Regions from separate parts of the Endozoicomonas sp. Mp262 genome, predicted to be linked through region 2. Evidence: predicted binding sites of a transcription regulator. Region 2 holds the regulator's gene; the other holds the start of a gene.
What was found. The regulator FNR, encoded in region 2, switches genes on or off when oxygen is low (the NO sensors DNR and NnrR bind a similar motif). The targets are predictions, from matches to a motif close to TTGATNTANATCAA.
Positions count from the first base shown of each region.

Region 1: a site for FNR is predicted at 3,355-3,368, ahead of nagE (N-acetylglucosamine-specific PTS transporter subunit IIBC). Genes of this name have one in related genera too.

Region 1 covers NZ_CP092489.1:5,024,688-5,030,914, forward strand. Annotated here, with positions in the region: gene gap (type I glyceraldehyde-3-phosphate dehydrogenase) at 1-725, opposite strand, end outside; gene MJ595_RS22440 (HPr family phosphocarrier protein) at 1,322-1,579, opposite strand; gene nagE (N-acetylglucosamine-specific PTS transporter subunit IIBC) at 1,843-3,216, opposite strand; gene adhE (bifunctional acetaldehyde-CoA/alcohol dehydrogenase) at 3,497-6,118, opposite strand.
Region 2 covers NZ_CP092489.1:3,196,055-3,202,281, reverse strand. Annotated here, with positions in the region: gene ccoS (cbb3-type cytochrome oxidase assembly protein CcoS) at 1-38, shown strand, start outside; gene MJ595_RS14060 (sulfite exporter TauE/SafE family protein) at 31-732, shown strand; gene hemN (oxygen-independent coproporphyrinogen III oxidase) at 1,129-2,520, shown strand; gene fnr (fumarate/nitrate reduction transcriptional regulator Fnr) at 2,738-3,499, shown strand; gene MJ595_RS14045 (adenine phosphoribosyltransferase) at 3,631-4,173, shown strand; gene MJ595_RS14040 (hypothetical protein) at 4,262-4,762, shown strand; gene MJ595_RS14035 (TraR/DksA family transcriptional regulator) at 4,817-5,146, opposite strand; gene ttcA (tRNA 2-thiocytidine(32) synthetase TtcA) at 5,522-6,227, shown strand, end outside.

The DNA.
Region 1 (6,227 bases), 1.8 Mb from region 2:
AGGGATACGTTGATAGTAGGCACTCGAACAGCCATGCCGTCGAACTTGCCTGCCAGGGCAGGAACAACCAGACCAACAGCAGCAGCAGCACCAGTAGCGGTAGGAATCATGTTCTGGGCAGCAGCACGGGCGCGGTACAGGTCTGTGTGGTATACATCGCTCAGACGCTGGTCGTTGGTGTAGGCGTGAATGGTGGTCATCAGGCCTTTTTCAATACCCAGGGTATCGTTCAGCGGCTTGGCGATAGGTGCCAGGCAGTTAGTAGTACAGGACGCATTAGAGATAACGGTCATGTCGGAAGTCAGGACGTCCTGGTTCACACCGTATACGATAGTTGCGTCAACATTTTTGCCTGGGGCAGAAATGATAACCTTCTTGGCACCAGCATCCAGGTGAGGCTGGCACGCTTCCTTGGAACGGAAAATACCAGTACATTCGAATACAACGTCAACACCCAGCTTGGCCCAAGGCAGGTCAGCAGGATTGCGCTCAGAGAAGGTCTTGATTTCGTCACCGTTTACGAACAGGGCGCCTTCACCTTCTTCAACCTGCGCATTAAAACGACCATGTGCAGTGTCATACTTGGTCAGGTGAGCGTTAGTCTTGGCGTCACCCAGGTCGTTGATAGCAACAATCTGGAATTCTTCGCGACGACCGGCTTCGTAAAGGGCACGCAGTACATTGCGGCCGATACGGCCATAGCCATTGATTGCAATTTTAATCATGACGTCTCCAATACTATTAATCGCAGCGGATTACCCGCGCTTTATCTTAGTAAATAGGATTTCCAACTCGAATACAGCCTAGTAAAAACACCTACAGCCCTTGATAATCAAGGGTTTGCAAGAAATACACACAACTGCACAAGTAACCACGCCTCACAGCTGAAAACTGAAACATAAAGAATCAATCTATAACCAGGGCTGTACCTATAAACTCGTTGTACGAGTGGAATTCCTAAATCCGGGATTTTTTTTACCCGGACAACCAGGAGGGGGGGTTGACAGATTAATGGTACGGAGTTACAAATACGCAAGATGATTCACAAACATTTGCACATTTTTTCACACCGCTTCATTAATGGGTCATACAACTCCCTGAAGCATACTTGCATTACAACTATGCGAAAATAAACCAGACTTCATGCAGTTGAGGTCTGGTCTTCATTTGTATAATTGTAACCGTCTTAATCCAAGACGGCTAAGGGATATGTATAAAAAATAAGAACTGTTTCATCGGACATTTGACCAGAGTCAATAAACCGACACACACTCGAACCATATCCCTTTATTCAAACAGCCAGCTCACTGTCTTTTTTTCATTACTTTAATGTTGTAATAAACTCAGCCAGATGCGCTACTGCCTGCTCAGCACCTTCGCCTTCTCCAATAATACTAACGCTGGTTCCCTGGGTCAGTCCCAGAGTCTGGAGCTTGAACAGGCTCTTGGCACTTGCCTGCTTGCCTCCCACTTCCAGCTTGATGGTGCACTCAAAACCCTTTGCCTCTTTGACAAACTGTGCTGCCGGGCGGGTATGAAGGCCATTTTCAGCAGTAATAACTACATCTTTTTTAAACATAAGGTTCTCACTTGTTTTCACGGCCGGATGATCCGGCTCTACTCGTTAAATTAGCCAGGGCGCTATTTTGCCACATTCTGTCAACAAAGTAGCTCCCTAACCCCGGTTCAGCAGCTAACCACTGAACCTGGATGTAAAGTGATGTAAAGTGCTGTCCCGGATTGATGAACACCTCTAAAATCAAAATGGGTGCTCAACGGTGTCACCTTCATGACTCACCACTTTTCAGACAGCAAATATAGTATGAAGTTCTATTTCCTGGCTCAAAGCCCGGCCTTAATCTCTCCGGCAATAATTTCAGCCTGGGGACCCAAAATAACCTGGAGATTATTCTCTCCCAAACGCACAATACCTTTAGCGCCTATTGCCTTGAGTCCGGCTTCATCAATACGGTTTCGGTCAGCCAGCGTCAATCTCAGGCGGGTAATACAGGCATCAACTGTCTTGAGGTTATCTTTACCCCCTAAAAGTTGTACATAGCGAGTTGCACGTTCGCTGCCGCTTATATGTTCCACCTCTTCTGATACAGCACCCTCATCACGACCGGGAGTTTTTAAATTAAATGCCTTAATCGCAAGGTAGAAGATCGTGAAATAAACCAGGGCAAAAGCAAGACCAATAAAAATCAGCGTAACAGGTTTCGTTGCCAGTCCCCAGTTCAGCACCATATCAAAGGCACCCGCGGAGAAACCAAAGCCATGGAGCACACCCAGCATATTGGTTACAACCAGCGATAGACCCGTCAACAGCGCGTGAACAACGTATAATCCTGGTGCCAGGAAGACAAACATAAACTCCAATGGTTCAGTAATACCGGTCAGGAAGGCAGTCAGGCCAACGGAAAGTAATACGCCTCCCACCTTAGCCCTGCCTTCTTTGGGCGCAGCCAGATACATGGCAAACGCAGCAGCTGGCAAACCAAACATCATCACAGGATAAAACCCGCCCATAAATACTCCGGCGGTTGGATCCCCGGCAAAGAACCGAGCAATGTCACCTGTCACCAGTTCTCCAGCAGCATTGGTATATTCCCCAAGACCAAACCAGAAAATGGAGTTCAGCACATGATGAAGACCCACAGGAATCAACGCCCTGTTCAGAGTTCCATAAACAAACTGACCAATTGCGCCAGAGTCAGCAACACCATTACCAAAGGCATTAATGCCATCCTGAATAGCAGGCCAGATATAGCCCATCAAGAAAGCTGCTACCAGAGCAATAAGCCCGGTCATAATGGGCACAAGACGTTTACCACCAAAGAATGCCAGAAACTGGGGTAGTTGTACGGCATGAAACTTATTATAAGAATGCCCAGCAATAATACCGGCGATAATGCCACCAAAAAATGACATATCAATTTCAGGATTGATAGTTCCCGCCGCTGCAGTTAACACAAAATAACCAACACCACCGGCCATAGCAGCCGCACCACCATCACCTTTTGCCAGCCCCATGGCGATACCCAGGGCAAACAACAGTGGCAGGTTACTGAAAATAGCACCGCCCGCTTCCGCAATAAAAGGGATACCCAACAAATCAGGTTGTCCCAAACGCAATAGCAACGCCGCTACCGGAAGAATCGCAATGGGCAACATTAACGCCTTGCCCAGTCTCTGCATGTACCCGAGAATATTCACCGTCTCACTCCCCTGCCTGCCCTATTATCATTGGCTCAATAAAGCTCAGAAAAGGAAATATAATACCAGAATGTAACCGGTTTCTGTAACCGATTGCAAAAATGTGGGCTATTCTGCTTTCACTGACCTGCCTGCGCCTTGATCCAGAGCAAAACTGCAACATTATTTAGTAGTTTTTTTGGACGATAACAACTAACAGAAAAATGGTTAATGGTGAGTATCATGAAGCTTTATCAAAAAGAGGGAAGCAGGGTAGCCCCCTGCCTCCTCAACGATGCAACTATTTGCCGTAGTAAGCTTTCTTGAAGAGTTCCTCCAGCTCTGTCACCAGCGGCATTCTGGGGTTAGCTGTTGTGCACTGGTCTTCAAACGCGTGCTCAGCCAACATCTTGACCTTAGACAGGAAGTCTTTCTCGGAAACACCCATTTCCTGAAGCGACAGAGGCATCCCCGTACGTTTCATAAGATCACGAACAGCACTGGCCAACGATTTAACGCCCTGTTCAGGATTAGCTGCCGGCAGGCCAAGCGCTTTCGCTACTTCCGCATACTTTTCATGGGCAATATAATGGTCGTATTTAGGGAAAGAAGCCACTTTAGTCGGCTGACTGGCACCATTATATTCAATAACATGCGGCAGCAGCAGTGCATTCGCCAAACCATGAGACACATGGAATTCATGACCCAGTTTGTGAGCCATGGAATGATTAATTCCCAGGAAGGCATTAGCAAAAGCCATACCGGCAATACAAGATGCATTGTGCATTTTTTCACGGGCACGCTTATCTGCTTTTTCATAGGAATCCGGCAGGTAATCGAAGACCAGCTGAATAGCCTTCATCGCCAGCGCATCTGTATAGTCAGAGGCCATGATAGACACGTAGGCTTCCAGCGCATGGGTTAACACATCCAGGCCCGTATCCGCAGCCACCTTCTTGGGCACAGTCAGCACCAGATTAGGATCAAGGATGGCAACATCCGGGGTCAGTTCGTAATCCGCCAGCGGATACTTGATCCCTTTTTCCTTATCAGTAATAACTGCAAATGACGTTACTTCCGAACCAGTACCAGAAGTAGTCGGGATAGCAACAAGCTTGGCTTTCTTGCCTAATTTCGGGAATTTATAGACACGTTTACGAATATCCAGGAATTTCTGGGCCATGCCGGCAAAATCAGCATTTGGCTGCTCATAGAAAAGCCACATTCCTTTAGCCGCATCAATCGGAGAGCCACCGCCCAGAGCAATGATCACATCAGGATTAAAGCGCGCCATATCCTCAGCGCCAAGACGGATGGTTTCCAGGCTGGGGTCAGGCTGAACCTGGTTAAACACCCTCACCTGAACCGGAGCCTGGCGCTTTTGCAGGTGATAACGCACCTTATCAACATAGCCCAGACTTTGAATAACCTCATCGGTCACAATATAGACCTTGGAGATATCCGGCATTTTCTCCAGATACTGAAGGGAGTTTGCCTCAAAATAAATTTTCCGAGGAAGCTTGAACCACTGCATATTCACCCTGCGCTTGGCCACCCGTTTAACATTAATCAAGTTAACAGCAGAAACATTGGACGTTGTACTGTTACCACCATAGGTACCACAACCGAGAGTCAAGGATGGCATATTGGTGTTGTAAATATCACCAATGGCACCATGGGTACTTGGGGAGTTGATAATGATACGGCCTGCCTTCATGGCCAGGGAGAAGTTATCAATCACCTCATCACTTTGTGAATGAAGAACCGCAGAGTGCCCCAATCCACCAAAATTCAGCATCTGATCAGCAAGATCAATAGCATGCTTGATATCACGCGCCCTCAAAATACCCAGTACTGGAGAAAGCTTCTCTCTTGACAGCGGATGCTCCGGTCCAACGCCTTCTATTTCACAGGCCAGCACCCGTGTATTCTCCGGCACCCGGATATCAGCCATCGCTGCAATGTCAACAGGCTTCATTCCAACAATCTGACTGTTAACATGCCCATCAACGATGACCACTTCAGCCAGTCGCCTGGTTTCTTCCGGAGAGGTGAAATAGCAGTTCAGCTTTTTCATCTCTTTCACAACATCTTTGTACACCGTCTCATGGACAATTGCCGCCTGCTCGGACGCACAAATCATGCCATTATCAAAGCTCTTGGACAGTACCAGATCATTGGCTGCCTGCTTGACATCTGCAGTCTGGTCAATCACACAGGGTACGTTACCCGGACCAACGCCCAGGGCAGGCTTACCAGAGGAATAAGCAGCCTTAACCATACCAGAACCACCGGTAGCCAGAATGACCGCCACTTCAGGATGAACCATCAATTTCTGTGTCGCTTCCAGAGAAGGCTGCTCTACCCAGAGAATACAATCTTCAGGCGCTCCTGCCTCAATGGCTGCATCACGAACGGTCCTGGCCGCCTCAGTGGAGCACTGTTGCGCAGAAGGGTGGAAAGCAAAAATGATAGGATTACGGGTTTTAGCAGAAATAATGGACTTAAACATGGTGGTGGAAGTGGGGTTGGTAACCGGTGTAATACCACACACTATGCCCACTGGCTCGGCCACCAGCATAAAGTCTTCTTCTTCATTATCCTCTATCACACCCACCGTTTTATCGTATTTAATGGAGTGATAGATATATTCAGTCGCAAAAATATTTTTAGTAACCTTATCTTCCAGAATCCCCCTTCCTGTTTCCTCTACAGCCATTTTGGCCAGGCTCATGTGAGCGGCCTGCCCCGCCAGGGCCATAGCCTTGGCCACCCGATCCACCGTTTCCTGGTCAAGCTCAAGATACTTATCCCGAGCTATCCTGGCCTTACCAATCAGCACATCCAGCTGCGCATCCACACTATCAACAACGGCCTGTTTTTGTTTTTCTACAGCCTTGGCAGTTTGCTTTTCGCTTGCCATATCGCTTACCTCACTCTACGAATAGTATTCGTTGATGAACAGAAATCCTTTCAACGCTTGGCGTTCAGCCTATAAAGCCGAACAACCTGATATTCTTTATTAACCAGTT
Region 2 (6,227 bases):
AAACGCTACCAACCGGGACAAAAGTCAAAGATGACTAACATAACCCCCTATCTATCCGCCCTTATGATTGGACTGCTTGGTAGTGCTCACTGTATCGGTATGTGTGGCGGTATTACCTCGGCATTAAGCCTATCCATCAAAGATAACGGCAGACATTCATCAGCAATAATTCTGCTGGGTTATCACCTGGGCAGGATTGGAAGCTATGCCATGGCCGGATTTATTTTCGGAAGCCTTGGCTGGTTTCTTGGAGATATCAATGAATCAATGCAACTTGCCCTACGCTGGTTTGCCGGAGGGATGCTGATAGCCATGGGGCTATATTTGTCAGGCCTCTGGAAGGGCCTTACCGCCTTTGAACAGGCTGGCGGTCTGCTGTGGCAACGAATCCAGCCCATTGCCACCCGACTGCTACCCATTCAAAGTTTTTATGGTGCTTATGCCCTTGGTTCACTCTGGGGATGGCTGCCCTGCGGTATGGTTTACAGCACCCTGAGCTGGTCAGCAAGCCATGCCAACCCACTAAGCTCTGCGCTGTTAATGGCTACGTTTGGATTAGGCACCTTACCTTCCGTTCTATTAACCGGCTTATTCGCCAAACAGCTTAAAGCGATCATCCAGGCACAACTAACCAGAAACCTGGCATCAATAGTGATCATTGCATTAGGTATATGGACGCTGCCCGGGCCTCATCAAAAGACGATCATGGGCATCCTTTCCGGTCATATCTAGCAATGCCCCCCCAGGTGCTGATGAAGATACATAATCGAAGTCAATAAATCTTCATTATTTCCCTCACCGCTCATCAATACTCTCTATAATGAGCTAGTCTATACATCAATTAGAACTAGTCAGCAGCATTCCCGAGATAGAAAAGTAAGTAAAACCACCCAGCAAACTTAAAAAATTCAAGTAAAGCACACGATTGACATATATCAAAGAATACTATTAACAGGTTATTTAAACTAAAATTATGGTTTATCGTGTAAATGCGATTTACATGCGCTAGAAAAGCGAAAAAATATTAACGATGCTCTTAAAACTCCGTATTGTTTTCAGAAGCTACTGATAAGAGATGTCGCCTTTTCGGTAAATTTATACCTACGCAAAGAATACTAGAGATTCATTATGAGAGACGCCCCCATCTGGGACTCGGAACTGATATCACACTACAACCTGTCTGGTCCCCGCTATACCTCTTATCCTACAGCGGTTCAATTTACCGAAGATTTCGATCGCCAAAGTTATCAGTCCAACGCCTGGCGCAGTGCCATTACAGCAAAACCACTGTCCCTGTATTTTCATATCCCGTTTTGCACCCATGTATGCTATTACTGCGCATGCAACAAAATTGTGACCAAGCATAAAACCAGGTCCACAAGCTACCTGAAACACCTCTTCCGGGAAATAGAGTTACAGTCAGAATTCTTTGATATCCGTCAGCCCGTTGAGCAAATGCATTTTGGCGGAGGAACACCCACCTTTCTTAGTAATGAACAGCTATCGGCATTAGTGGACAAAATAGATCAGCATTTTGGACTGATGCGAGGTGACAGTGTTGACTATTCCATTGAGCTTGACCCACGGGAAGTGGACTGGCCAAAAATGTCACTGCTCAGCGATTTAGGCTTTAACCGGATCAGTATTGGTGTTCAGGATCTCAATCCCGTGGTTCAAAAAGCAGTGAACCGGGTTCAAAGTGAGCAGCAAATTCTCTCTGTACTGGACGCTGCCAGAACCATGACATTCAAGTCCATTCATATGGATTTAATTTATGGGCTACCTCATCAAAGCACTGAATCCTTTAGCTCAACCCTTGACCGCATCATCGAGATGGCGCCGGATCGCCTGTCACTATTTAACTACGCACACCTTCCCCACCGGTTTAAACCACAACGCCGGATTAACCCCCAGGATCTCCCTTCAGCAGAGACAAAGCTGGCAATACTGGAGCAATCCATTGAAAAACTGCTAAAACGAGGCTATACCTATATCGGCATGGATCATTTTGCCTTACCCGAGGATGACTTGGCCATTGCCCAGGATGCCGGGACACTGCACCGCAACTTTCAGGGCTATACCACCCACAGTCACTGCGATCTCGTCGGCATGGGCGTTTCCTCTATCAGCAAGATAGGCTCGGTCTACACACAAAACCAGGTTGATGAAAAAGCCTATGCCAGCTGTATTGAGCAGGACATCATTCCTCATTATCGAGGGCTGACAATGAGCCAGGATGATGAAATCAGGCAAGCCATCATCAACCAGCTTATCTGTCATTTTCACCTCGATATGGGAAAAATAGAGCAGCAATATCAAATCCATTTTCAGGATTACTTCTCCCGGGAAATGGCTCGGGTGGCAGACATGCAAAAAGACGGGCTACTCCTGGTAGACGACAACGCTCAATCGATCACAATACAACCAAAAGGCCGGTTACTTATTCGCAATGTTTGCATGATTTTTGATAAATACCTTAAAAAAACAACAGATCAACCTCTATACTCAAAGGTAATCTAATAATATCAGCTAAACAACAAACATTGATAAGCAAGTACTTACTACCACTATATACCAGAAGGCATATGGTTTTCTTTTAATAAAAGTCATAATTACTATAAAATTCCGTCTGCCATACGCCTTCCACTAAGCGATTCCGTGCATATAACACTTAAATTCTGGCCATATTTTCCATAAAATAGGGGCGTTTTTGCCAATACGACCTTGAGGCCACTCAATGACGTCCAAGCCCAACGTCCGACAGCCCAGCCATGTGGCCTGCAGAGATTGCAGTCTAAGCTCTCTATGCCTGCCACTTGCCTTGAGTATAAAAGATATTGATCAACTGGATCGAATCATCAAACGGGGACGCCCTCTGAAAAAAGGAGAGCACCTGTTTCTTGAAGGCGACCCATTCGCTAGCGTCTATGCGGTACGCTCAGGCGCGATAAAGACCTACACAGCCACTAATGAGGGTGAAGAGCAGATCACCTCCTTCTACCTTCCCAGTGAAATCCTTGGCCTTAGCGGTATGGATACGGATACCTATCCTGTTTCCGCCCAAGCAATGGAAACCACTATGGTCTGCGAAATCCCCTTTGAACAGCTTGAAAGTCTTTCTGATGATTTTCCCGAGCTTCGCAGGCATCTGATGCGACTGATGAGTAAAAAAATCCGCGAAGACCAACAGATGATGATGCTGCTTTCAAAAAAGAATGCGGATGAGCGCATAGCAACATTCCTCATTAACCTTGCCAGCCGCTTCCGTCGCCGGGGTTTCTCATCACAGTCCTTCAGACTCTCCATGTCCAGGAACGAAATGGGTAATTACCTGGGTCTGGCTGTTGAAACCGTAAGCAGGGTTTTTACCCGCTTCCAGAAAAACGGTTTAATTTCTGCCGTAGGCAAGGAAATTGAAATACGTAAGCCTGTAGAGCTATGCACCCTAGCGGGAGGGAAGTCAGTAGACAATACCCATGTACTTACAGCAGCGAGCTAGCACTGTCACTCCATCAGGAATGGATCGGGAAAACACCTTTTCTGCCAAGCCCACAAGCGTCATCCCCATAAAAATGGCGCTTGATATTTTGCATAGCATCCTATTAATCAGCCCTCCCTTCATGGCACCTTATGAGAATTGATGAAAATTATCTGAAATCACAAATCCGAGCTATTCAGGACTGGCCTAAAGATGGCATTACCTTCCGGGATATTACCTCTGTGTTTGAAAATCCCAGGGTGAGCCGGATGGTTATTGACAGCTTTATCCATCGTTATATCAACCAGAATATCAGTCATATCGCAGCCCTTGATGCCCGTGGCTTTCTGCTGGGTTCCACCCTGGCTTACGCACTGCATAAGCCCCTGATTCTTTTCAGGAAGAAAGGAAAGTTGCCACCAGACACCTTAGCCCAGGATTATCAATTGGAATACGGCACAGCCACGCTGGAAGTAAAGACGGATTCTTTTTCTCAGGGAGACAGAGTACTACTCATAGATGACCTTATTGCCACCGGAGGTACCCTTCTGGCTGCCGATGCACTCATCAGACAATCCGGAGCAACAACCATCGAAGCGGCAGCCATTATAGATCTTCCCGATCTTGGCGGTTCTACCAAACTGCAGGAAGCAGGCATCCCCACCTTCCCCCTCTGTTCGTTTAGCGGGGAGTAAACCGACAGACCGCCGGTACTTTTTCTTCAGACAGAACATCACCCAACGATAACCCTATAAAGCCCATTTATTACGGGCAGGGTATTCTATGGGAATGTGTTCGGGTGAACTGCGCCACTATATTATTCGCCCCAGCCTGAAACATATAGGTATGTGGAGCCTGGCGGGAGAAAACCTGCTGCTGGGCACTGCTGCCTGCGAATCGGGACTGGGAACCCACATCAAATTCCAAAACCACCAATCCCTGGGGCTCTATCAAATTTCGCCCAAAATGCATAAAAACATATGGGATAACTTCCTTGCCCCCCAACCGGAGCTTTCCAGCAAGGTAAGAGGGTTGGCAAGTCAAAGGGAGTTTCTGGCTCACCCTCATTACGAGCTGGTCACCAACCTGTCCTATTCCAGCGTCATCGCCTGGTTAATCTACTATCGCACAGGCTGCAATGTGAAAAAAATAACCCCCGGTGATATCTTGGGTCTGGGCAAGCTCTGGCATAAATACTTCCATAACCATCACCGCCCAAGCTCCCCTCAATACTTCGTCAGCTGTTATCATCAGCTTATTTCAGTACCTGAGACAACCCTATAACCGGCAGGTGCAGATTGCAAAAAGTTAAAAAATATGAGCATTGATAAAATGCGTTTATTGATCACGGGCTTCAGCGCAGCGAATGCACAGGTCAGTATATGGCATAGCCATCAAGCGCCCATCGGCGATTTCATCACCACAGACAGAGCAGTAGCCGTATTCCCCTTCAGTAATCCTGTCCAGCGCTTTATTTATTTGATTCAGCTCAATGGTGGCTTCATTACCCAAGGCATCAATCACTTCGTCATTCTCACGCTCTTGAGCCTGCTCAGACCAGTCAGCGCTCGACTTACGAGTCATACCCTGTTTGATTTTACCGAGACGATCAGTCAGCTCCTCCCTGCGGGAAAGAAGCAATGCTTTTAACTGCTCATGATTTACCATAATACGCCCCTGATCAGATACCTTAATTATTTCACCTTATTGCACAGCCTTATGCGGCCATATCGCGTGTCCACTAACCCAAAGAACACCCCATAGCTTAACACAATAGCAAACACTCACGGGCATAATTACCCCACCTTACAAAGAGGGAACAGGCAGCAAGGAGCATGCAACCACCCCTCTCTCAATCCGCTATCAATCATAAATCCCGACAGCCCCTAAACGTATATTCCTTACTTTCCATAATAAAACCTTTGATTATACTACTCTGTTTTTGCCCTCGGATGACGTGACTGATTATATTGGTGACGGCTCCGGGATTAGATAGCTATTTACTATTCAGATAGCGTCTATATTGCCGGATTATACAAAGGTATGCAGACCCCTCTTTCCCAAAAAATGAAAGCTGATAAAGTCAACTTCAATAAACTCCAAAAACGCCTGCGCCGCCAGGTTGGACAGGCTATTGCCGACTATCGGATGATCGAGGAGGGAGACCGTATTATGTGCTGTCTCTCAGGCGGCAAAGACAGCTACACCATGCTGGAAATTCTGCTCAATCTCAAGCATAACGCTCCCGTAAATTTTGACGTTATCGCTGTCAACCTCGATCAAAAACAACCCGGTTTTCCAGAGCACGTACTGCCGGACTACCTCGCAAGCATCGGTGTGGAGTACCGAATCATTGAGGAAGACACCTACAGTATTGTCAAAGAAAAAGTACCGGAAGGAAAAACCACCTGCGCCCTGTGCTCCAGACTAAGGCGAGGCATTCTTTACCGGACGGCAACCGAGCTTAAGGCGACCAAAATAGCCTTAGGCCATCACCGGGATGATTTGCTGGAAACCTTATTTCTGAACATGTTTTATGGCGGCAAAATGAAAGCCATGCCACCCAAGCTGGTCAGTGATGACGGCAAACATATGGTGATCAGGCCGCTGGCCTATTGCCGGGAAAAGGATATTATCCAGTTTGCCGAACATAAAGCCTTTCCCATTATTCCCTGCAACCTGTGCGGTTCCCAGGAAAATCTTCAGCGTAAGGCCGTTAAGGCCATGCTGAATGAATGGGACAAGCGAT